Regions from separate parts of the Thiothrix nivea DSM 5205 genome, predicted to be linked through region 3. Evidence: predicted binding sites of a transcription regulator. Region 3 holds the regulator's gene; each other region holds the start of a gene.

Region 1 (8,034 bases), 880 kb from region 3:
GCGTACCTGGAATTTCTCGATATGGCAGACCTGCTTGATCATGCGGTGGTATTGCTCAATCTGCCAATGCTGGTCATGCAGGGTCTGGAAATCCGCTTGCTGGAAGGTGTCATAGGCGTCAGCATTCGGGAGGAAAACCACGTAATGGCGCAGTTGGTCTTTTAACTGCGTCCGAAACAGCTTTACCTCGCCAAATTCGCGTAACCAGACCCTCAGCCCGTCAGCAGGGATGTCCAGTTTCTGTACCTGCACCCATGACCCCTTTTCGGTGGATACCCGGCGGTTGCTTTCCACAGCGAACAGGAACCCCATGCGGTGGTTTCTTACCGTTTTGAGGTTGCCCACACAGGAATACCAGCTATCCCCGGTCATGAAGGCGGGTTGCAGCCCCCATGCCAACACGTCCTCCAGCATGTCGAGGAAATAATCATTCTTGGTCTTGCCCTCTGCCTTGTCATACACCCGGTAGTTGACCGGCAGGCTGCGCCCTTGCGGGTCACTGTAATACAACGTGATCAGGTTCAGCCCCTTGACCACCCGGTGGTGCTTGCCTGACCAGAAGTGTCCAACCAGCTCCATATGCTGGCTGTAGGGTTTGTCCAGCGTACTGTCATCCACATTCAATGTCCCGCCCACCAGGTTCAGCAGCCGCGATGCTTCGTTGAACAGGTCTTTTGGCTCATAGGCTTCCCGCAACAGGAAGCGGTTTACACTGTCATGCGAGATGCCCATCACTTCCGACAGGCGGGTGCAGGTGCTTGATTTCGGTTCACTCATCAGAAACCCCATGTACATTGGCAGGGTGCAATTGGCTGTCGGTGGGCGTTTGGGCCTTCTTATCATTGGCTTTTATGTCGCGTGAAAAACTTATTCCTGACACAGACAGGGCTGCTTCGTCAATGCGTAAGTCCTAACTCAATCAACAGACCCCAAAAAGCTTATTGTACAAAACCGCCAAGTACGATAGTAGATGATAACGTTTGCCACTGGGCCATGACCATGAATGACTCATTACACACCCTGCATCTCTCCGGCTCCGCCATCGCCCCTTACGTGGCCGACCTTGCCCGCCTGCGTATCACGGTCTTCCGCGAGTTCCCTTACCTCTACGACGGCACTGAGGAATACGAAGCCCGTTACCTGCAAACCTACCTCAACTCCCCCGCCAGCATCGCCGTGCTGGTGCTGGATGGGGAAAAGATTGTGGGCGCATCCACCGGCCTGCCCATGGCGCATGAAGAAGCCGACTTCCAGAAGCCATTCATCACGCACGGCTTCAACCCGCAAACCCTGTTCTACTGCGCCGAATCAGTGCTGCTGCCAGAATACCGTGGGCGCAGCCTCTACAAGACCTTTTTCCAAGGGCGCGAAGACCACGCCCGCCATCTCGGCGGCTTCACCCACCTGACCTTCTGCGGGGTGGAACGCCCTGTCGACCACCCCTTACGCCCAGCCCGTTACACCCCGCTGGACACCATCTGGCGCAGGTTCGGTTACGAGCAACATCCCGAGTTGCGCACCACCTACACTTGGAAAGACATCAACGAGGTAGCGGAATCCCCCAAACCGATGGTGTTCTGGGTGAAAACGCTCGCGGATGGTTGAAAGGCCGTATTTTGGTTTCCGCACCCCAACCTTTTTGTCTATAGTCATAGGGCAACAACACAGCGGAAAACGAGGTTGGAGTGAAGAGTTCAGGCAGGATGTCAGCAGGTTCCCGTTCAAGACAACGCGGCTTTGTCTTCAAGATGATCCATTCGCTGATGCTGGTCGCAGGTGCAGTCCTGCTGGTGCTGCTGTACCGTGCGGGCAAATTGCCTTTCATCAACTACAAACCGAACATTTCCGGCTGGGCCGCTGGGCTGGGCGGCAATGGCAACAGTGGCAATAACGATGTATGGGAACCTGACAATAACTACATCCGGGCAACCCAACGCCGTTCCGCTCCCGTCACCCGCCCCCGTGAAGACACCGAATATACTGACAACCGCTACGCCGTACAAATCGCGGCTGGCTACGATTCCCGGCAGTTGTATGTCTGGCGCGACCAGTTGGTCAGGGGCGGCTACAACGCCTATCTTGTCAGCCTGAATACGCCACGTGGGTTGATGTTCAAGTTACGGGTCGGCGCTTACGCCAGCCGTGTGCAAGCGGAATCAATGCGCGACAAAATACGCAACCGCTTCCCGACCAATTTCGGCGAAAGCTTTATCGTGGAAGGTAACTGACTTCAACCATTCACTTGGCCAACAGGTCATACTGGAAATTCTGCAAGCCCTGCTCCGCGCAATACACACTGCCCTGCATAATGTAAGTGGAAGGTTTGACGCCCCCGTTGATAATCAACCCCTGCACCTCCTGACCGCAATGTTTGCCCTTAGCGGGCGTTCCCAACACTGCCATTACCAGCGTGGTCTTGTTATGCCGGAAAACCTGCGCGCGCTGCCCTCCTGCCGCCAACATGAAATAGCAAGGAGCCATCGGCTTGAGCCAGATTGACGGCTCAGTCTGCCCCACCTGCAATTTACAGCCGCCGCCATCATCCCACAACGCCAGATGCAAGCCCCCTGCTTGCGCCTGATCCGTCACATGTGGCTTTTCCAGGCGTTCTGGCAAGGCCAATGGGCGCTGCTGCGGCTGGGAACCGGAATCACACCCGGCCAGCGGCAGCAACACCAGCGGGATTATTGCCAGCCATCCTAATGTATGGGCCAAAACCAGACCTCCTCGGAACGTTCAAAATAATCCAGTGAGCCATGCGCCATGCCAGGCCCCTCCAGGCTTGGGTCAACCATTCGGCGCACGATGCCCGTACCATCCCACAGGTCAATATGGTCGCCCTGGTTACCTTCGCCCCAGAAGTTATGAAAACAGACCAGACCCGTGCGTCCCTTGAATGCGCCCCAGGTCACATTGCTGCGTACTTCCACCAGACCAAAGCGATCCGGATGGCGGCGCATCCACTCAGCCACTTCCCGCGCCCGCAAGGTATGCCCCTTGTGCCCGGCATACCAACAAACCGATTTATCGTAGCCAGCCAGCAAGCCGCTGCGCAACAGGCAGGTTCCCATCATGATACCGCACTGGTTGCCGAAGTTGGGGGTACCTTCCGCATCCTTGCAGGGGAACACATCCCCCTCTGCAATTGCCGGATGATTGTTCCAGAGCCGGATAAACCCCAGCTGGACACCTTCCTCAGGCAACGTGCTACTGACTGGCGTCTCCGGTGGCGGTAGCTCAGGGCCATCACCTAACGGAGCTACTGGCGGTGATGCAGGCTCCGGTGGCGCAGGTTCTGTTGCTACAGGCAGCGGGCTAACAACAGGAGAAGACGGTACATTCGTGGCAGAACCCGAGGAAACAGGCATTGATGGCACAGGCGGTGGGGCTGTCATACTACTGCCAGGGGCGTTACTGGTATTCCGCCCAAACAACCAGGCAAACAGGCGGTTCCAGAACGAATTTGATGCAGGCATAGGCTACTCCACGATGAACCAACTTTTACTATAGAAAAAAATGCCCCAACCAACCGGATAAAATCCAGCCTACTGGCTACGCTCACGCAATATGCTATCACGCGGGAAATGCGCGCTCAGGAATTCCATCTGGTCAGCCAAGATATGCCGCCCTTGCAGATAAACATATTCCGCAAAGTTGGGCTGGAATGGAATTGCCAACAGCGGCATGTGCGCCTGTTCCGGGGTACGCCCACCCTTACGGCTGTTGCAATGCTTGCAGGCGGTGACGACATTCGTCCACACATCGCGCCCGCCTTTCACCAGCGGGTGCACATGGTCGCGGGACAAATCCCGTTCCAGAAAACGTTCCCCGCAATACAGGCAGATTTGGTCGTCACGCCGGAACAGGGTCGGGTTATTGAGGGGCGGCACATAATAGTCGTACAACTTATGCTTACTGCCGAAAGTGGCAATGATGGAATTCAGCTCAATCCGGCTTTGCCGCCCGGTTTTGGCGTTGATGCCACCGTGAATTTTGAGAATGGGAGTCCCACAGGTATAAGCTACCTGATCGGTGTAATACAGTTTGACCGCTGTTTGAAAATGTATCCATTCCAGCGGCATCCCACTAACATCCGTGCGCAGGATGAGTTGGTTTAACCTGAGCATCTCCGTTTCCTTGCCGTGACAGACCACGCCGCACAGTCTGCACCGGCATCATGACAAGCAGATGAAAGGATTCCGTTATTCTTGAGCCATGTCAAGTTACTACTGAATATCTTTCGGCATACTACCCAGCATCAAGTGATTCTTATCAAGAGGAAATGACATGTTGAGTTTTGACTATGGCCTGCCAGCAGCAATCGTTATTGCCCTGATCCTGTTTGCGTGGTTCAGCTTCTTTTCGGTTGTTTTCTCGGGCTAAAGCCATTTCCCTGGCTACCCGAAGGTAGCCCCAGCCAAAAGTATTTATATAAGCATCCGCTGATCTTGTCAGGGGTGGGGTATTGCTTTATCCTTTCCGCTACAAAGATTAAAGAGGTATGTAGATATGTTGAGCTGGGATTTTGGCATCCCGATGCTGATCGTTATAGGGATGATTGCGTTTGCGTGGTTCAGTTTCCTGTCGGTAGCGTTCTTCGGTTAAACGTCAGCATCTTTGACAAAAAAAGGCCGCTTACGCGGCCTTTTTCATATCTGCGGCAAGAAAACTGCCTTTATGCGGCTTCCATTACGCCTTGGCGTAACTTGTTGATCGCGGCATTCTCCAGCTGACGGATACGCTCGGCTGACACGCTGTACTTTTCCGCCAATTCATGCAAGGTCGCCTTGTTTTCAACCAGCCAACGGCTGGCTAAAATATCTTGGCTACGTGCATCCAAGCTTGCCATTGCATTCTGGAAACGCTCGCGGGTGTAGGTATCCCACTCTTCCGCTTCCAGCGTTTCCGCCGGGTCGGCGTCATCCGCCGCCAGATACTGGCTGGGCGAGAAGCTGGCAGTGTCTTCGTCGTCCTGATCTACACCCAGGTCGAAAGCCACGTCGTGGGCACTGAGGCGTTTTTCCATTTCCAACACTTCAGCGGTGGTGACACCCAGGTCATCCGCCATGGACTGGGCTTCCTCATGGTTCAACCAGCCCAGACGCTGCTTGCTGCTGCGCAGGTTGAAGAACAGTTTGCGTTGCGCCTTGGTGGTCGCCACCTTGACGATCTTCCAGTTACGCAGGATAAATTCGTGGATTTCTGCCCGAATCCAGTGCACGGCAAAGGAAATCAGCCGTACATTCATATCCGGCTCAAAACGTTTGACGGCTTTCATCAATCCCACATTCCCTTCCTGTACCAGATCCCCCAGGGGCAGGCCGTAGCCGCTGTACCCGCGCGCCACTTTGACAACAAAGCGCAGGTTGTGCAGGATCAGTTGACGTGCCGCTTCCAGATCGCCTGCATATTTCAGGCGATCTGCCAGCTCGCGTTCTTCTTCTGCTTCCAGCACGGGAATGGCGTGAATCGCATGGATGTAGCTTTCCAGATTCCCCACCGGAACGGGTAAGGTTTGTCCTCTAAGCATCAATGCGTTTGTCATGTGTGGTAGCCTCCTGTTGACTTTATGGCTCATCTTAGCACTCATTGGCTTAGAGTGCTAATACCCTTGTCGGGTTCCGTTTTTATGGTTGATTCATGCCCTGTTATATTTAGCACATTATCATGTATGATAACCGGATAAGCTGCTGAAATAATAACAATGAACCGCGAAGAGCTGACACTGATCGAAAAAATCGAGGGGAACCGTTTCCTGACCGCCGCCGACCGCCAGACCTTGATTGACCGCTGGCGCGACGCTTATGAACGGCTGCAAATAACCGAAGAACGGTTACGGGAACTCAACACCTCCATCCAACACAAGGACAAGCTGATCGACACGCTGGAGCAATCCCTGCGTGAACGCGACCAACACATGGAGCGTAAGGAGCAACTGCTCCACGAAAAGGAAAAACTGCTCCATTCCAGCCAAGACAATGCCCAAGAACTCGAACAGCAGGTCACCCAACGCGATGCCGCACTCCAGAACAAGGAAGACACCATCCGTGAGCGCGACCAGCTCATCCGCGACCTGGAAAACCACACCCGTGAAATCGAGCAACTGGCCAGCCAGAAAGAAAAATACATCCTCGAACGCGAAGACCAGATCCACATCCGCAACCGCCGTCTGGAAGAAAAGGATAACCACATTGGCAAGCGCGACCGCGAAATCGACAACCGCGACAAGCAACTGGCCAAACGCGACGACAATATCCAGGAACTCAGCCGCCAACTCGAAGAACTCAACCGCTGGATACGCGACAACCAACAGCGCACTTATACCCAGGAACAGCTCCTGCACGAGCGCAACCGTCACCTCACCGAACGTGACCGCCAGCTGAAAGAACGCGACCAACAAGTCCAGCAGCGCGATATGCGCCTGCGCGACGTTGACCGACTACTGCAACGCCGCGATGACTTGCTGCTGGAAAAAGACCAGCAACTGCGGTTGCGTGATGTCCTGGTACGCCGCAAAGTCGACCAGATCAGCCTGCGTAACGAACAGCTGGCCGAACAAACACGCCTCTTACATGAAAAGGAACGCATCAGCCAGGAACGCGAACAAATGCTCCTTCAGGCCGGGGAGCATTTGCAGGAACGTGACCGCCAAGTCGGCATCCGCGACCAGGCCATCCACGAGCGTGAACGCACCCTGCACCGCCGTGACGAACAAATCACCGCCCAGTTCCTGCAAATCCAGGAACGTGACCAACACATCCAACGGCGTGACCAGTCGATTGCCTCACTACAAGAACAAATACTGGCGCTTGACCACAACCTGCAACAACACCAGCAGCGTCTCGATGCCCATGGCTCGCATGTCACAGAAATGGAAAATATCCTGCTGGACAAAGAAAAACGCCTGGCCGAATACGCCAGCCTGATCAGCGCCCGGGATACACTGCTGGCGGAAAAAGACCAGTTCATCCAGCAGCAGGAACAACAAGTCGACGCGATTGCCAAACAACTGGGCGAACGCGACCAGAGTATGCAGGCAAAAGACCAGCACATCCTGGAACAAAGCCGTCTGCTCAGCGAACGCGAACAAATCCTGGTAGAACGGGAAGACGAATTCCACTTGCGCGAAGAACACCTGGCCGAGCGCGAACGCCAGCACACCAGCCGCGAAGCCCTGCTCTTACAGCACATTAATACCCTGACAGACTTAACCGCCAGACAGCAGCAACAGGAAGCCGAACGCGAAAACGCCCTGCAAATCCTCCAACAACAGGAGCAGACCCTCCAGCAACGCGAAACCCACCTGAGCGACCGTGAACGCCAATTTGCCGAGCGCGAAAGCGCATTGCAGGGGCTGCAAGACCAACTGACAACCCTGATCAACCAATACCAGCAACGGGAAGCCGCCCACGAAACCACCCTGCACAAAATTCAGCAGCGCGAAAACCAACTGGGCGAACGTGAACGGGAATATGCGCAGCGGGAAGCCACTCTAATGCAGCAATTGGATACCTTGGCTACCCTGACCGGCAATCAGCAGGCAATGACAAGCGACCGGCTGGCATTTGAGCACAAGATTGAACAGCGCGATAAGGTCATCACCCTCAAGGACACCATCATCGCCCAGCTCAACCAGCAATTGCTACACAAGGAAAAAGCCCTGCAACAGCGCGACGCCATCCTGCAACGGCTAGGCCAACAAATACGCCACTATAGCGCCACCGCGTAAAGGGCGGGCGGCCCTCAATGTGCCAACGCCACCGTAACAGAACCCTGCATGTCAGCCAGCACGGCACGGAAATCCTTTTCCCACCCATCCAGGCACGCCTGCAAGCTATCATCCGCATGTAACATCGGCGCGAGGCTGGAAGGGTTCAGCACTGACAGGATGGTATCCTTGCCTTCAGCATAAACCGCCAGTTTGAATGGGAACAAGGGGATCATTTCAGGATGTGTTTTGCTCAGCTCACGCACATCTTCTAGGCGGCCAAAAAACACCACCCGGTAATTATCGGTTTCATAGCCCATCTCATG
Region 2 (8,034 bases), 480 kb from region 3:
AGCGAGATGAAATGCCCATGAACCAGGCCGACCGCATACGCTTTCAGGCGTGCCCCATAACTGATGTACGGGGGCAGTGATGCGGGGAATTCCCCTGCATGGGCTTTGCCACAACGGCAAGTGCTGATGATCTGGCGATATTCCGTCACCACGATTTGCGGGGCGGGGATGTCCCATTGCTGGCGGCGTTCAGCCACGGCCACAGCCGCTTCGGATAGCGGCAGGCCACAACCACAGTAGCCGACGGCACGGCAATCCTCAACGTAATCGGGCGATGGGTGCATGACAAGGCTATGCCCCTTGTGTCCCGGCTGGCCACCTTTGGGGCGTTGGCCTGCTTGACGGGGTTGGGCTGGTTGGCGCTTCAGCCCATCCGATGACGGCGGTTTGTGCGAATTCTTGCTGTTTTTGCCCAACTGCGCCTCCAGTTCAGCTACCCGGGTTGCCAGTGACGATAGCTGTTCTATCGTGTCAAACAGCGACAACACCAAATCCACCAGCTGGGCGTGGCTCAACTGCTGCAAATCTTCTCTCGTGGGGTGGATGAACTGGTTCATAAGGATAGCGTAGCTGATTTTTTAGGGAACTGAGTAGTTACGATAATTTCAAAATTATCAATGATACCTGTGGGCATTTGGCGGGTGATGAGCTATTGAAACATGTTGCGCACATATTCCGTCATGCAGTCCGCCGTTCTGACAAGGTGGCGCGTATTGGCGGCGATGAGTTCGCTGTTTTTCTGGAGGATTGCGGGCTGGAAAAAGGCCGCAATATTATGGAGTCTATCCTGACCGAGTTGCGGAATTTCCGTTTTAGCTGGGAAGGCAAAGTGTTTTCGGTAGGGGCGAGTATCGGCTTACTGGAATTTATGCCTGCGGCTAATGTCCAGATCAAGCAATTGTTTTCAGATGCGGACAAAGCCTGTTATACAGCCAAGGCACTGGGGCGCAATCAGGTGTTTATCCATGCTGAGGAAAAGCGTGAGGAAATGTCCAATCAGCGCGTACATGACTGGAGCAAATTGCTGAAAGATGCCATCCGCGAAGACCGTTTTATCCTGTTTGCCCAGCCGATTGTACCTTTGCGGCATGAGCAGGGCAGGTCGTTCCGCCAGTTTGAAGTCCTGTTGCGGTTGCCGTTCCGTCAGGCATTGCTGAACCCGGGCAGTTTTCTGCCGGTTGCCGACCGGCTCGACCTGATGACCAGTATCGACCGCTGGATTATCCGCAAAGCACTGGAAATGTTGGCAGGCTGCCGCTGTGATCCTGCCAGTGGCCAGTGCGTTGAAACCCGTCTGATGATTAACCTTTCCGCCCAGTCGGTGCAGGATGCGCGTCTGTTCCCCTATGTGGAGCAGCAAATCAAGCAATTCAATATTGAGCCGGGTACGATTTGTTTCGAGATTTCAGAATCCGTCGCCATCAGTAATTTTGTCCATGCAAAGCGGGTAATGAATGCCCTGCATGGCCTGGGTTGCCACGTGGTGTTGGATGACTTTGGCAGTGGTTTTTCCTCCCTCAGCTATCTGCGTGAATTGCCGTTGAGTTACCTGAAAATCGACGGCAATTTTGTCCACAACCTGGTTTCCAGCCCGGTGGATGCGGCCATGGTCAAGGCTGTACATGATGTCGGCCAGGTAATGAACTTACTGACCATCGCGGAACTGGTGGAAGACGCGGAAACCCTGCGGAACCTGCGCCAGATTGGCGTGGATTTCGCCCAGGGCTACTATTGCGGGCGACCTATCCCCTTGGTACAGCTTTGCCAACGCATCCAGAATGGCATGGCTATGGATACCAAAGCTGCCTGATTTCGCTATCGGTATTGAAAATACCGGATTCAGACCGATATATATCGTGTTATCGGTTTGAATGGAATTTTCATGCGCCCCCTACCTTTGTTTGGTGTCTTTTTCCTACTGCTCCCGTTTATTGAGATCTGGTTGTTGATTAAGGTAGGCAGTGCCATTGGCGCACTGCCCACCATCCTGCTGCTGATCCTGGCGGGTGTGGCAGGCGTCTTCCTGTTGCGCCATCAGGGCTTTGTCACCTTGACCCGTTTGCAGCGTAGCCTGAATGCAGGCGAGTTGCCGGCCCAAGCCATGCTGGAAGGGGCGCTGCTCGTACTGGCAGGCCTGCTGTTCCTGATCCCCGGCTTTTTCACTGACATACTGGGTTTGTTGCTGGTGTTGCCACCTACCCGTTATTTGTTGTTGAAAGTGCTGTTGAAGAGCAGCCTGACGGTTGTCGGCGATTACCAGCAGCATCCGGGGCAGAGGCGCAAACGGGGGGATATTGAGGGCGAAGTTGTCCGCCGCCAGGACGATGACGGGTCGTTTCTGCCTTGAAACAACAGGCTGATCCAAAAAAATTCATCAAGCTGCCCTTGACTTTGCCTAACCCGACCTTATTATTGGCACTCACTAGCCTAGAGTGCTAACAACAACCCGAATGTCCTAAATTACTTTTGGTTCGAGGAGACAATTCCAATGAATATCCGTCCTTTGCACGACCGCGTTGTAGTCCGTCGTATGGAAGAAGAGCGTAAAACTGCCAGTGGCATCATCATTCCTGACAGTGCGGCTGAAAAGCCGGATCGCGGCGAAGTGGTTGCCGTAGGCCCAGGCAAGATGACTGACAATGGCGAGCGTGCAGCCCTGCAAGTGAAAATTGGCGACAAGGTTCTGTTCGGCAAATACGCCGGCACTGCTGTCAAGATCGATGGCGAAGAAGTGCTGATCATGCGTGAAGAAGACCTGCTGGCTGTTATCGAAGGCTAAGCGGTAAATACATTTCCCTACCCGGACAAGATTTGAAAGAGGTTTAAGACAATGAGTGCTAAAGAAGTACGTTTTGGTGATGACGCCCGTTCCCGCATGGTGAAAGGCGTTAACGTTCTGGCTAATGCTGTAAAAGTTACCCTGGGGCCTAAAGGCCGTAACGTCGTGCTGGAAAAATCTTTCGGTGCGCCAACCGTTACCAAGGACGGTGTATCCGTCGCCAAGGAAATCGAACTGGAAGACAAGTTCGAGAACATGGGCGCGCAACTGGTGAAAGAAGTTTCTTCCAAAACTTCCGACGCTGCCGGTGACGGCACCACTACTGCGACCGTTCTGGCGCAGGCTATCGTCCGTGAAGGCATGAAAGCCGTTACCGCTGGCATGAACCCGATGGATCTAAAGCGCGGTATCGACAAGGCAGTCATCGCTGCGGTTGAGCAACTGCAAGCCATGTCCAAGCCTTGCGCAGACAACAACGCGATTGCCCAGGTTGGCACCATTTCTGCCAACTCTGACGAAGCTATCGGCAACATCATCGCCAACGCGATGGATAAAGTGGGCAAGGAAGGCGTCATTACCGTTGAAGAAGGTTCCGGCCTCGACAACGAACTCGACGTTGTGGAAGGTATGCAGTTTGACCGTGGCTACCTGTCCCCTTACTTTGTCAACAATCAGCAGAGTATGGCTGCCGAACTGGAAACCCCATACATCCTGCTGCACGACAAGAAAATTTCCAACATCCGCGAACTGCTGCCTGCGCTGGAAGGCGCTGCCAAGGCTGGCAAGCCGCTGATGATCATTGCTGAAGACATCGAAGGCGAAGCACTGGCGACTCTGGTTGTGAATAACATCCGTGGCATCGTGAAAGTGGCTGCTGTTAAAGCGCCTGGTTTCGGCGACCGTCGCAAAGCCATGCTGCAAGACATCGCGATCCTGACTGGCGGTACTGTCATTTCTGAAGAAGTCGGCATGAGCCTGGATCAAGTCACCCTCGACGATCTGGGTCAAGCCAAGCGCGTGGTCATCACCAAGGAAAACACCACCATCATCGACGGCGCTGGCGCTGCTGATGACATCAAGGGTCGTGTTGACCAAATCCGTGCACAGATCGAAACCACCACGTCCGACTACGACCGTGAAAAACTGCAAGAGCGCGTAGCCAAACTGGCTGGCGGTGTTGCAGTCATCAAGGTTGGCGCTGCCACCGAAGTCGAAATGAAGGAAAAGAAAGCCCGCGTTGAAGACGCCCTGCACGCAACCCGTGCTGCGGTGGAAGAAGGCGTAGTGCCTGGCGGTGGCGTTGCGCTGGTACGCGCCCTGCAATCCATCGGCGACCTGAAAGGCGACAACCACGATCAGGATATGGGCATCAAGATCGCCATGCGCGCGATGGAAGAGCCGCTGCGCCAGATCGTTGGCAACGCTGGCGAGTCTGCTGATGTTGTCCTGAACGCGGTGGAAGCTGGCGAAGGCAACTTCGGTTACAACGCCCGCACGTCCGAGTACGGCGACATGATCGCCATGGGTATCCTGGATCCTACCAAAGTTACCCGTACTGCCCTGCAAAACGCAGCGTCTGTTTCCGGCCTGATCATCACTACCGAAGCGATGGTGGCTGAACTGCCGAAGAAAGATGCAGCTCCAATGCCTGACATGAGCGGCATGGGTGGTATGGGCGGCATGATGTAAGCGTGCTGCTGACACCGCCTGCCGTTGCGTAGGCAAACTGAAAAGCCCGGCATTCAATCCCCTGAATGTCGGGCTTTTTTATTGCCCACAGTGTTGTCCCGCAATCCGGAACAGTATACTGCGGTGCTATGCAAGAACTTGTTCCCGCCCACATCCAGCTTGATGCCACTGGCACGCCGTATGCGCCTGCATTCGCTGATTGCTATTTTTCCCGTCAGGATGGTTTGGCGGAAACCCGGCATGTATTTCTGCAAGGCAACCACCTGCCCCAACGCTGGCAGGGCAGGGAGCAGTTCGTTATTGCCGAAACCGGCTTTGGTGCCGGGTTGAATTTTCTCGCAACCTGGCAGGCATGGCAGGTTGACCCGCAGCGTTGTGGGCGCTTGCACTTCATTTCCATCGAAAAACACCCCATCACCAAAAACACCTTGCGGGAGTTGCTGGCAGCCTGGCCGGAACTGCAAACGTTTGCCGCTGAACTTTTGGAAAATTATCCACCACTGGTGACGGGCTTCCACCGCCTGCGTCTGGCGCAGGGGCGTATTACCCTGACCCTGTGCTTCATGGATGTACAGGCGGCTTTGGCGGAGCTGGTGGCAAAGGTTGATGCCTGGTTTCTGGACGGTTTCGCGCCTGCCCGTAACCCGGCGATGTGGGCACTGCCGGTTATGCAGGCCATTGCTGGCCTCAGCCATACACAAACCACCCTGGCTACGTTCACGGCTGCCAGCGAGGTGCGCCGTCATCTGCAAGCCGCCGGTTTCAGGGTTGAAAAGCACAAGGGGTTTGGTAAAAAGCGCGAAATGTTGGTGGCAAGTTTGCCAGCAGACGGTGGGGTAGGGCGTATTCCCCCTTGGTTCGCGCTACCGGAACCTGTCGGGGATCGCCGTGCAACCATCATCGGCGGTGGCATTGCCGGTTGCCAGATAGCCAACGCATTGGCGCAGCGTGGCTGGCAAGTGACCCTGCTGGAGCGCCATGCCCGTTTGGCGATGGAGGCTTCCGGCAACCGCGCCGGGGTGCTGACGCCGAAACTGACAGCGGAACCGGGCTGGGGCGAAATGTTCTACCGTCAAGCGTTCCTGTATGTTGTCCGCCAAATCCGCCAATTGGTGGAGGATGGCCATGACATCAGCTGGGCGCAGTGCGGGGCATTGCAACTGGCGCATGAGCCGCGCGAAGCCGCCCGCCAGCAGGCTATTCGTGAGCGTGGGCTGACGGAGGATTTTGTACGTATCCTCGACGCTGGGGAGGCTGCTGAGGTTGCCGGTATCCCCTTACCAGCCGGAGCCAGTTATTTCCCGCAGGCAGGTTGGTTGAACCCGGCCAGCTTGTGCGCTGCTCTGGTTGCCCATGACAATATTGAGGTACGCACCTTGACGGAAGCGCAAGCAGTTCCAGCCGCAACGGTTACCCTGCTGGCCAACGGGCGGGAGGCAGACCGGTTTGGGCAAAGCGCTTTCTTGCCATTCATGCCCGTGATGGGGCAGACCAGCCTGGCGCAGGCGTCGGATGTCAGCGCCAGGCTCAAAATTGCCTTGGGGCATGAAGGTTACCTGACGCCAGCCGTGGAAGGGCAGCATGTTTTCGGTGCGACGTTTGTGCGCAAGGTGCGTGATGCGGTATTGGATGCAGGGGCCGATACCTTCAATTACCACCAGCTTGCGCAGCATTTACCTGCGTTTGCAGCATCCCTCGGGCGGCTTGAAAGTGGCCATGCCGCTATCCGCATGACTACGCCTGACCGCTACCCAGTAGTTGGGGCATTGCCGGATGTGGCGTTTTTCCAGACAGCTTATGTCGATTTGCGGCATGGCAGGTTAGGGCAGGCATTTCCTGCGGCACAATACCAACCGGGTTTGTTCATGCTGGCGGGCTTGGGCGCGCGGGGGTTGGTGACCAGTGGTTTGTGCGCGGAGTTGCTGGCGGCGCAACTGAGTGGCGAGCCATTGCCATTGCAGGCAAGCTTGTATGGCAATCTGCACCCGGCGCGGTTTCTGGTACGGCAACTTAAACGCGGGTGAGGCGTTTTACTGTTGTGCTGCGCCAGTTTCGCCCTGGTTGGCGCGCAGCTTGTCGATTTCGCTATCGAGCTGCTCGTTTTTGGCGCTGCTCTGTTCAATGGTTTGTTGCAGGTCGGCGTTCGCCTGTGTCAGTGTTTCCACCTGTTGTAATACCTGTTGCAGGGATTGGCGCATGTTGTTGTAGTGTTCACGCTCAGCCGGGGTCAGTTCTGCCAGTTCGGTATCGCTCAGGCTCGGCAAGGCCAGCGGTGGCGGGGCAGGGGGTGTGGCAGCCGCAGGCTGTGCGGGCGTTACAGGTGGCGCGGGCGTTATTGGAGGTGGTTGAGCCACAACCTGTGCAGGCACTTTGGCAGGCGCGGGGTCTTTGAATGGGCTGGAAAAGACGATCTGTGGTTTCTGTGGTTGTAATGGTTGCAGCTCAGGTGGGAGGTATAGCATGGCAGCGCCTGTTGCCAGCATGATGGTAGCCAGCAGACCAACAATGGTGATGGGATCTTTAGTGGGCATGGGTAAACAGCTTTTGCCACCAGCGACGGCGGCTATTGGGTTGCGGGAGAGCGGCAGGCAGATTGATGGGCGGCATTTTGGATAATATCCAGCCCGGTAGCGGTGGGTTGCCGCTGGAACCGCAAGTCGACCCCAGGTTGTGGGGGTCAAAAACTTTAACGTAGGAAGGTTTGTGCATGTCATCGGCATACACGATGCCGCAATAATCTTCGTCGTGGTCACGGCGCAGCAATTCATCCAGCTCCCGCACAACGCGGTTAAGCGGCTCACCTGCCAGCGCCGTTACGGGTGGTTCCTCCCCGACTGCATAGACGTACCAGCCATTACCGTGATCAGCCAGTACCTGCTTCCACAGTGCGTCAAGTTGATGCCAGCGCAAAATGCCGGAGAAAGAGCCACGGAATGCTTGCAGATAAGGGTGTTCTTCACTCATGGGTAGCAGCCAATCAATTCCAATGTTGCCAGCATAATTCGGTGGTAAGTGATACTCAAGTGTGGCGGGTATTTTTTAAGGCGTGCAATTGACATGGGCTATAGGGGTCAATTACGATATTCGCCCATTGTTATCTGATATATATGACAAGAGAGAGGCAAAAGCAGCGTGGAGATCTATGCTGCCAATCTGGTTCCACAAAGGAAAAACATAATCCTTCCCCCCTATGTTTCAAAATTTCCATTCCAAAAAATCCCAGGAGATGAAATCAATGAAGAAGATTGCCGTTAGTGTATCTGCGCTGTTCTTGGCGCTTGGCGTTCTGAGTGGTTGTGGTGAGAAAAAAGAAGAAGCCCCAAAAGCTGAAGCACCAGCCCAGGAAAGCTCAACAGCCGGCAACGCTATGGATGCGATGAAAGACGCAGCCCAGAGTGCTGGCGATGCCGCTGGACAGGCAATGGATGCAACCAAAGAAGCTGTTGGCGATGCCGCGCAGGCAGCAGGTGATGCCGCTGGACAGGCAATGGATGCAGCCAAAGAAGCTGCTGGTGATGCCGCCCAAGCCGCCGGTGATGCCGCTCAGGCAGCCGGTGATGCTGCTG
Region 3 (8,034 bases):
GGCCCTGCTGGCATGGCTTGCGCCGACCAGCTGAACAAGGCTGGTCATGAAGTTACCGTTTACGAGCGTGCTGACCGCATTGGTGGTCTGTTGATGTACGGCATCCCCAACATGAAGCTGGACAAGCAGGAAATCGTGCAACGTCGCGTTGACCTGATGGCTACCGAAGGCGTGACTTTCGTCACTGGCGTTGAAGTTGGCAAGGATATTCCAGCCGAGCAACTGCGTAACGATTTCGACGCAGTGGTATTGTGCGCTGGTGCAACCCAGCCGCGCGACCTGCCGGTAGAAGGCCGTGGACTCAAAGGCGTGCATTTCGCTATGGAGTTTCTCACTGCCAACACCAAAAGCCTGTTGGATTCCAATCTGGAAGACGGTAACTACATTTCTGCCGCAGGCAAGAACGTTATTGTCATCGGTGGTGGTGATACCGGCACTGACTGCGTGGGGACTTCCGTGCGTCACGGCTGCAAGTCCGTCAAACAGCTGGAAATCATGCCACGTCTGCCGGATAGTCGTGCCCCTTCCAACCCGTGGCCGGAATGGCCTGCCGTTTTCAAGATTGACTACGGTCAGGAAGAAGCTGCTGCGGTGTTTGGCCGTGACCCACGTGACTACCTGATTTCCACCAAGAAAATCGTGGGTGACGAAAACGGTAACATCAAGGAAATCCACATCGTGGGCGTGCGTTGGCAACGCGATGGTTCCGGACGCATGAACCTGATCGAAGTGGAAGGTACTGACGAAGTGCTGCCAGCTGATCTGGTTTTGCTGGCGATGGGCTTTACCGGCCCGGAAAAGACCCTGATCGACGCGCTCAAGCTGGATACTGACCCGCGTGGCAATGTGCAAGCCGAATACGGCAAGTATGCGACCAATTTACCGGGTGTATTCGCTGCCGGTGATATGCGCCGTGGCCAAAGCCTTGTTGTCTGGGCCATCAACGAAGGCCGCGAGGCTGCCCGTGAGTGCGACCGCTTCCTGATGGGCAAGACCTTCCTGCCGTAAGTTGCACCTTTCCTCTCACCCCTTGGGGGATTAGCCCTCAAGGGGAGCTGAAGAATCTTTTAGCCCAGCATCTCTTCTGCCAACGCCCGCGTTGCTGGGGTTATTTCCACCCCACCGATCATCCTCGCAATTTCTTCCACCCGCTGTTCCTGCGTCAGCTGCACGATACCGGTGCTGGTGTGTTCCTTGCCCTTGATCTTGGTGACTTTGTATTGCTGGTGAGCCTGGGACGCCACTTGTGGCAGGTGGGTGACGCACAGTACCTGCCGGTTGGTGCCGAGGTTTCGCAACTGTTTGCCGACCACTTCAGCGATGCCGCCACCGATACCGGTATCCACTTCGTCGAAGATCAGTGCGGGCAGGGTCACCTTCTGCGCTGCAATCATCTGGATGGCGAGGCTGATGCGTGACAGTTCGCCACCGGAAGCCACTTTCATCAGCGGCTTGAGCGGCTGGCCGGGGTTGGCGCTGACGGTGAATTCGATGCTGTCCATCCCCATGGTCTGAAAGCTGGCGTCAGGAGCCTGAGTGACGATGATTTCAAACTTGCCGCCTTGCATTCCGAGTTCCTGCATGGCTTTGGATACGCTGGTGGAAAGCTGTTTGGCGGCCTTGCTGCGGGCAGTGCTGAGGGTGTCGGCTTGTTTGCGGTAAGCAGCTGCGGCGTCCAGCAACTGTTTTTCCAGTGCTTCAAGATCGTAATCGCCGCCGCCGAGTTGTGCCAGTTCGGCTTCGATCTGGGTGAGGCGCTGCGGCAGTTCCTGTGGCTCGACGCGGTATTTGCGGGCAAGATTGCGGATATCAGCGATGCGGTTTTCCACCCATTGCAGGCGCGCTGGGTCGAGATCGAGGCTTTCGGCGTAATCGCGCAGTTCGATGGCGGCTTCCTGCACCTGAATCTGGGCGCTGGTCAGCAACTCAAGCGGCGTTTGCAAGCGGGCATCAATGCCGACCTGCGTTTCCAAATCGTGGATCAGGCTGCCAAGCGTGGAATACAGCGAGGGTTCGCTGTCGTACAGCTGATCGTAGCCTTGCGCGGCGGTGGAACGTAGCTGTTCGGCGTTGGCAAGACGGTTGAGTTCTTCGTCAAGCTGTTCAGGTTCTTCCGCCTGTAATTGCAGTGCGCCAAGTTCCTGCACCTGAAATTTCAGCAGATCGACACGTTCCTGATGCTGCTGGTTCTGACTGGCAAGGGTGGTGACGCGCTCGTGCAGTTGCTTCCAGCTTTTCCAGGCTGCACGGGTGTTGGCGAGCAGCCCGTCATTTTCGGCGAAAGCATCCAGCATGTCGCGCTGGGCATCCTTTTTCATCAGTGACTGGTGTTCGTGCTGGCCGTGGATGTCGACCAGTTGTTCGCCGAGTTCGCGTAACTGGGTGAGGTTGGCGGGGGAACCGTTGATCCACGCGCGTGATTTGCCGTTGGCGGTAATGAGGCGGCGCAGGATGCAGGTTTCGTCTTCGCCATCCATGCCCTGCCCTTCCAGCCAGGCGCGGGCGGAAGGGGTTTGGGTGATGTCGACGCTCAGCGTGATTTCGGCCTTGTCCGCACCGTGGCGCACGGTGCTGCTGTCGGCCTTGTCGCCCAGCACCAGCCCGATAGCGTCGAGCAGGATGGATTTGCCCGCGCCGGTTTCCCCGGTCAGGGCGGTCATGCCGGGGTACAGTTCAAGGTCGAGCGCTTCGATGATGGCGAAGTCGCGGATATGGATGTGTGTCAGCATATCAAAGCTGGACTCCCCAGTGCAGTTTGGCGCGCAGGATGTGGTAGTAATCGTAACCTTGCGGGTGCAACAGGCGCACTTTTTCCGGGCGGGTGTGGAGACGGATGCGGTCACCGGACTCCAGCCCGATATTGTTTTGCCCATCAAACGATAGGCGCGCAGGGATGTCGCGTTGTTCACACAGCTGGATTTCAATCACGCTTTGGCTGTTAATGACCAATGGGCGGTCGCTGAGGGTATGCGGGCAAATTGGCACCAGTGCGATTGCTTGCAAGCCGGGGTGCATGATCGGCCCGCCGCTGGAGAGCGCATAGGCGGTGGAACCGGTCGGAGTGGCGATGATCATGCCATCCGCCCGCTGGGTGTTGACGAAATGCCCGTCTACCCAGGTGGTGAATTCGATCATGCGGATTTCGTTGCGCACATGCAGCACCACATCATTCAGTGCATCGCCACTGCCGAGGATTTCCCCGTCGCGGCTGGCTTCTGCTTGCAGGACGAAGCGTGTCTCTTCCTTGTACTCGCCGCGCAGGATGTGTTCCAGTTGCGTAGCCATTTCGTCTGGGGAAACATCTACCAGAAAGCCTAAGCGCCCCAGGTTGACGCCGACAATCGGCACTTCATGCGCTGCCAGCAAGCGCCCGGATGACAGCAGGGTTCCATCCCCTCCCACCACGATAGCAAGGTCAATCCGCCGCGCCAGCTCTTCCGCAGCCATGGCAGGCATATTGAGAATCAGGCCAGCATTCTGGTCACAAAAAACCTGGAAACCGCGTTGTAGCAGGAATTCATGCAACTGGTGCAAGGTCTTGTCCACACGGGTGTCATTGGGTTTGGTGAAAATACCAATATGGGAAAACGGGCTCATAACCGGTTCTTGTTTCATTAAAGCTGCAAGGCTGGCAAAGCCGCGCATAAAATGCAAGTTTAACAGGCTTGTATCTACACAGGTTTGCCCCTATAAATGAAAACATGACAACACATTCGCACCCGGAATTAAACAACCGCGCCCGCCACATCCTCAAGGTGCTGGTGGAAAGCTACATCCAGGACGGCCAGCCGGTCGGCTCGCGCAACCTTGCCCGTGCCAGTGGGCTGGATTTGAGCGCTGCCACCATCCGCAACGTGATGGCTGATCTGGAGGAAATGGGCTATATCCGCGCGCCGCATACCTCGGCGGGGCGGGTTCCGACCTCGCAGGGCTACCGCCTGTTCGTCGATGCGCTGGTCAACATCAAACCACTGGAACAACAGGCATTGCACATACTGGAAGGCCAACTGAAAGCGGAACGCGACCCTGGTTCCCTCATCCAGTCGGCTTCCAGCCTGTTATCCGGTATCACCCAGTTGACTGGCGTGGTCAGTATGCCACGCCGCAACCCTTCCGCTATCCGCCAGATCGAATTCATGCGCCTGTCTGAACGGCAGGTGCTAGCCATTCTGGTCATGAACCGCAATGAAGTACAAAACCGGATTATTCAACTGGATAGCGACGTAAGTTCCAGTGACTTGCAACAGGCTGCCAACTTCCTCAACGAGCGCCTGATCGGCAAGGATTTGCAGCAAGCACGCACGACCTTGCTGGAAGAAATGCGCCAGCACCGCGAAGACATGAACCGGATGATGCTGTCAGCCATCGAACTGGGTGAAAAAACCGTTGCCGACCTGGATGACCGTCAGGACGAAGATTACGTCATTGCCGGTGAAACCAACCTGATGGGGTATGACGACCTGTCTGATATCCACAAACTGCGCGAACTGTTCGCCGCGTTTACCCGCAAGCGCGACATCCTGAGTTTGCTGGACAAATGCTTGCAGGCAGAAGGGGTAAAAATTTTCATCGGGCGCGAATCCGGGCAGTCAGTGTTCGAGGAATGCAGCCTGGTGACAGCGCCTTACATGGTGGATGGCGAACAGATAGGCGTGCTGGGCGTCATCGGGCCAAAACGGATGCCGTATGAGCGGGTGATTCCGGTGGTCGATATTACTGCGCGGCTGTTGAGCGTGGCGCTAAATTCGAAGATATCCTGAAACACCGCGCTCACAGGTATGACAGGCTAGCCGCCCGCCTGCCTTTCCGCTAACATTCTGCCCTGATAGCCGAAACAATGCCCGTTTTGCCTGAATACAGTCAGGGCATTTTCAATGCCATCCAAAAACCCCGAAGATGCAGGGAGTCGGCTGGATGTGGCAGGCGTCCGTTCATTGCTACGGTTACAGAAGCGCCTGTACCTTATCCAGCCGGCTACCGCGTTTACAGCCTCGACCCAAGGGAAACTTATGGACGCACAAGTGAAAGACCCGCATACCGTTATCGTCAACCTTCGCGATGCCGAAGGCACCTATACTTGTGACATCAACGCGGGCAAACACCAGATGGTTGCCGACGAACCGGTACCATTGGGTGGAGATGACCTCGGCGCTGCGCCTTACCAGTACCTGAAAGCCGCCCTGGGTTCCTGCACCGCCATGACCATACGCATGTATGCCGAACGCAAGAAATGGCCTGTGACCGATGTGGTCGTCACCCTGCGCCACAGCCGCGACGTCAACAAGCAAAGCGTATTTGAGCGCGACATCCGGATCATCGGCGAATTGACTGATGACCAGCGCGAACGCCTGTTGGACATTGCCGACCGTTGCCCGGTACACAAGACCATTAGCAATGGCGCAAACATCCTGAGCAAACTGATAGACTAACCTGAAAGCCAGCCATGTTACACATATACAATAGCCTGACCCGTCAAAAAGAAACCTTCCACCCCATCCACCCCCGCCAGGTATTCATGTACGTCTGCGGAATGACGGTCTACGACTATTGTCATCTTGGTCATGCGCGGGTGATGGTCGTGTTTGACACTGTGTACCGCTACCTGAAAGCCAGTGGTTATCTCGTGCAGTACGTGCGCAACATTACCGATATTGACGACAAAATCATCAAGCGGGCAGCTGAAAATGGCGAACCTATCGAAGCGCTCACCGCCCGTTTCATTGACGCCATGCATGAGGACGAAGCCGCCCTCAACGTGCTGCGCCCGGATGATGAACCCCGCGCCACCAGCAATATTCCGGAAATGTTGGCCATGATCCAGACCCTGCTCGACAAGGGCCTGGCCTATCAGGGCAGCAACGGCGACGTTTACTACGACGTATCGAAATTCGACGGCTACGGCAAACTGTCCGGGCGCAAGCTGGAAGACATGCGCGCCGGTGAGCGGGTAGCCGTCGACGAAATAAAAGACGACCCGATGGATTTCGTGCTGTGGAAAGCCAGCAAACCTGGCGAACCGGCCTGGGATGCACCCTGGGGGGCAGGCCGCCCCGGCTGGCACATCGAATGCTCCGCCATGTCACAGAAACTGCTCGGCGACCATTTCGACATCCACGGCGGCGGCAGTGACTTGCAGTTCCCGCATCACGAGAACGAAATTGCCCAAAGCGAAGGCTGCACCGGCCACAAGCACGTCAATTACTGGATGCATAACGGTTTTATCCGCGTTAACGACGAAAAGATGTCGAAATCGCTGGGCAATTTCTTCACCATCCGCGAAGTGCTGCAACACTACCGCGCGGAAGCGGTGCGCTTCTTCATCCTCAACAGCCATTACCGTAGCCAATTGAACTACGCAACTGACCAACTGGATGCAGCCAATGCCTCCCTCAGCCGGTTGTACACTGCGCTGCGCGGCTTGCCTGAGGCTGGAGCAGCCAACTATACCGAGTACGAACGGCGTTTCGATGCGGCCATGGATGATGATTTCAACACTCCGGAAGCCATTGCCGTGATGTTTGAGCTGGCTCGTGACATCAACCGCATCCGTACTGAGCAAAGCGAAGGCGCTGCCGCCCCATTGGGCGCGCTGCTCAAGCTGCTCGGCAAGGCATTGGGCATACTGCAAGACAACCCCGAAGAATGGCTCAAAGGCAGCGCGGGCGCGGATGGCCTGAGCGATGCCGACATAGACGCGCTGATCCAACAACGGCTGGCAGCACGTGCCGCCAAAAACTGGGGCGAATCAGACCGCATCCGCGATGAACTGAAAACCAAAGGCGTCATTCTGGAAGACAGTGCTGGCGCTACCAGTTGGCGACGCGCTTAAACTTTTCATACGGAACTGGCTGATTTGCCCCCACTTTGCTTTTTCGCATTTTACTTGAGCGAACCAGTCGGAATAATTCGGTATCGAACCGAATATAGATAGGAACACATGAACAAAAAAATTACCATCATTGGCGCTGGCTTTGCTGGCCTGAGCGCTATCCGTCAAGTGCGCAAGCTCGACCAGAATGCAGAAATCACCCTGGTCGCGCCACGCGCCGAACTGCATTATCTGCCCGGTATCATCTGGATTCCCAACAGACTGCGCACCCGCGCAGACCTGACCGTGCCGCTGGACAACTTCTTCCAGCGCATGAATGTCAAGTTCCACCAAGGCAACGCTACTGGCCTGCGCGATGGTGGGCGGATCGTGGCAACCGACACAGGTGAAATCCACAACGACGGTCTGATCATTGCCTCCGGCGGACGTTTCATCAAGAAACTGCCGGGTATTGAACATGCCATCACGCCTTGCGAAGGCATCAGTGCTGCCGAAAAAATCCGCGACCGGCTGGAAGCCATGCAAGGCGGCAGCATCGCCATCGGCTTTGCAGGCAATCCGAACGAACCCAGCGCCATGCGTGGCGGCCCGATGTTCGAGTTCCTGTTTGGCATTGATACCCTGCTGCGCCAGCAAGGCCGCCGCGACAAGTTCCATCTGACCTTCTTCAGCCCTGCCCCCCAGCCCGGCAACCGACTCGGCCCCAAAGCCATGTCTGGCCTATTGTCCGAAATGGGCAAGCGCAGCATCGAAACCCACCTCGGCCACAAAATGAAGGGTTTCACGGCTGAAAAAGTCATGACTGAAGGCGGTGAATTTAACGCCGACCTGATCCTGTTCATGCCCGGCATGACCGGCAACCAGTGGTTCGACAATACCGAACTGCCCCGCTCCACCGGTGGCCTGGTCAAGGCTGACCAACACTGCAAGGTGGAAGGCTGGGACAAGGTTTACGTCGCGGGCGATTCCGGCAGTTTCCCCGGCCCCGACTGGATGCCAAAACAGGCACACATGGCTGACCTGCAAGCGGAAGCTGCGGCGAAAAACCTGCTGGCTGACCTGAATGGCGGGGCTGCGGATGCCACTTTCAAGGTTGAACTGGTTTGCATCGTCGATTCCGTCAACAAAGGCACACTGGTGGCGAGGACTGAAAAACGTTCATTGGTGTTACCATCCTGTCGGGTATTCCACTGGATGAAGCGTGG

The links. The regulator HrcA, encoded in region 3, represses chaperone genes, less so after heat shock. The targets are predictions, from matches to a motif close to TTAGCACTCNNNNNNNNNGAGTGCTAA.
Region 1: a site for HrcA is predicted at 5,580-5,606, ahead of rpoH (RNA polymerase sigma factor RpoH). Genes of this name have one in related genera too.
Region 2: a site for HrcA is predicted at 2,413-2,439, ahead of groES (co-chaperone GroES). Genes of this name have one in related genera too.

Annotation. Positions count from the first base shown of each region.
Region 1 covers NZ_JH651384.1:3,362,282-3,370,315, reverse strand. The annotation lists gene THINI_RS16965 (IS701 family transposase) at 1-840, opposite strand, end outside; gene THINI_RS16960 (GNAT family acetyltransferase) at 1,000-1,605, shown strand; gene THINI_RS16955 (SPOR domain-containing protein) at 1,704-2,228, shown strand; gene THINI_RS16950 (hypothetical protein) at 2,239-2,715, opposite strand; gene THINI_RS24765 (T6SS effector amidase Tae4 family protein) at 2,700-3,476, opposite strand; gene THINI_RS16940 (HNH endonuclease) at 3,546-4,127, opposite strand; gene rpoH (RNA polymerase sigma factor RpoH) at 4,676-5,545, opposite strand; gene THINI_RS16930 (coiled-coil domain-containing protein) at 5,705-7,729, shown strand; gene THINI_RS16925 (DUF302 domain-containing protein) at 7,744-8,034, opposite strand, start outside.
Region 2 covers NZ_JH651384.1:3,760,690-3,768,723, forward strand. The annotation lists gene tnpC (IS66 family transposase) at 1-557, opposite strand, end outside; gene THINI_RS18725 (putative bifunctional diguanylate cyclase/phosphodiesterase) at 587-1,810, shown strand; gene THINI_RS18730 (FxsA family protein) at 1,883-2,347, shown strand; gene groES (co-chaperone GroES) at 2,489-2,779, shown strand; gene groL (chaperonin GroEL) at 2,831-4,468, shown strand; gene mnmC (bifunctional tRNA (5-methylaminomethyl-2-thiouridine)(34)-methyltransferase MnmC2/FAD-dependent 5-carboxymethylaminomethyl-2-thiouridine(34) oxidoreductase MnmC1) at 4,597-6,492, shown strand; gene THINI_RS18750 (hypothetical protein) at 6,499-6,999, opposite strand; gene THINI_RS18755 (hypothetical protein) at 6,989-7,432, opposite strand; gene THINI_RS18760 (c-type cytochrome) at 7,704-8,034, shown strand, end outside.
Region 3 covers NZ_JH651384.1:4,239,400-4,247,433, reverse strand. The annotation lists gene THINI_RS21145 (glutamate synthase subunit beta) at 1-1,008, shown strand, start outside; gene recN (DNA repair protein RecN) at 1,068-2,729, opposite strand; gene THINI_RS21135 (NAD(+) kinase) at 2,731-3,615, opposite strand; gene hrcA (heat-inducible transcriptional repressor HrcA) at 3,702-4,760, shown strand; gene THINI_RS21125 (OsmC family protein) at 4,875-5,429, shown strand; gene cysS (cysteine--tRNA ligase) at 5,444-6,829, shown strand; gene THINI_RS21115 (NAD(P)/FAD-dependent oxidoreductase) at 6,938-8,034, shown strand, end outside.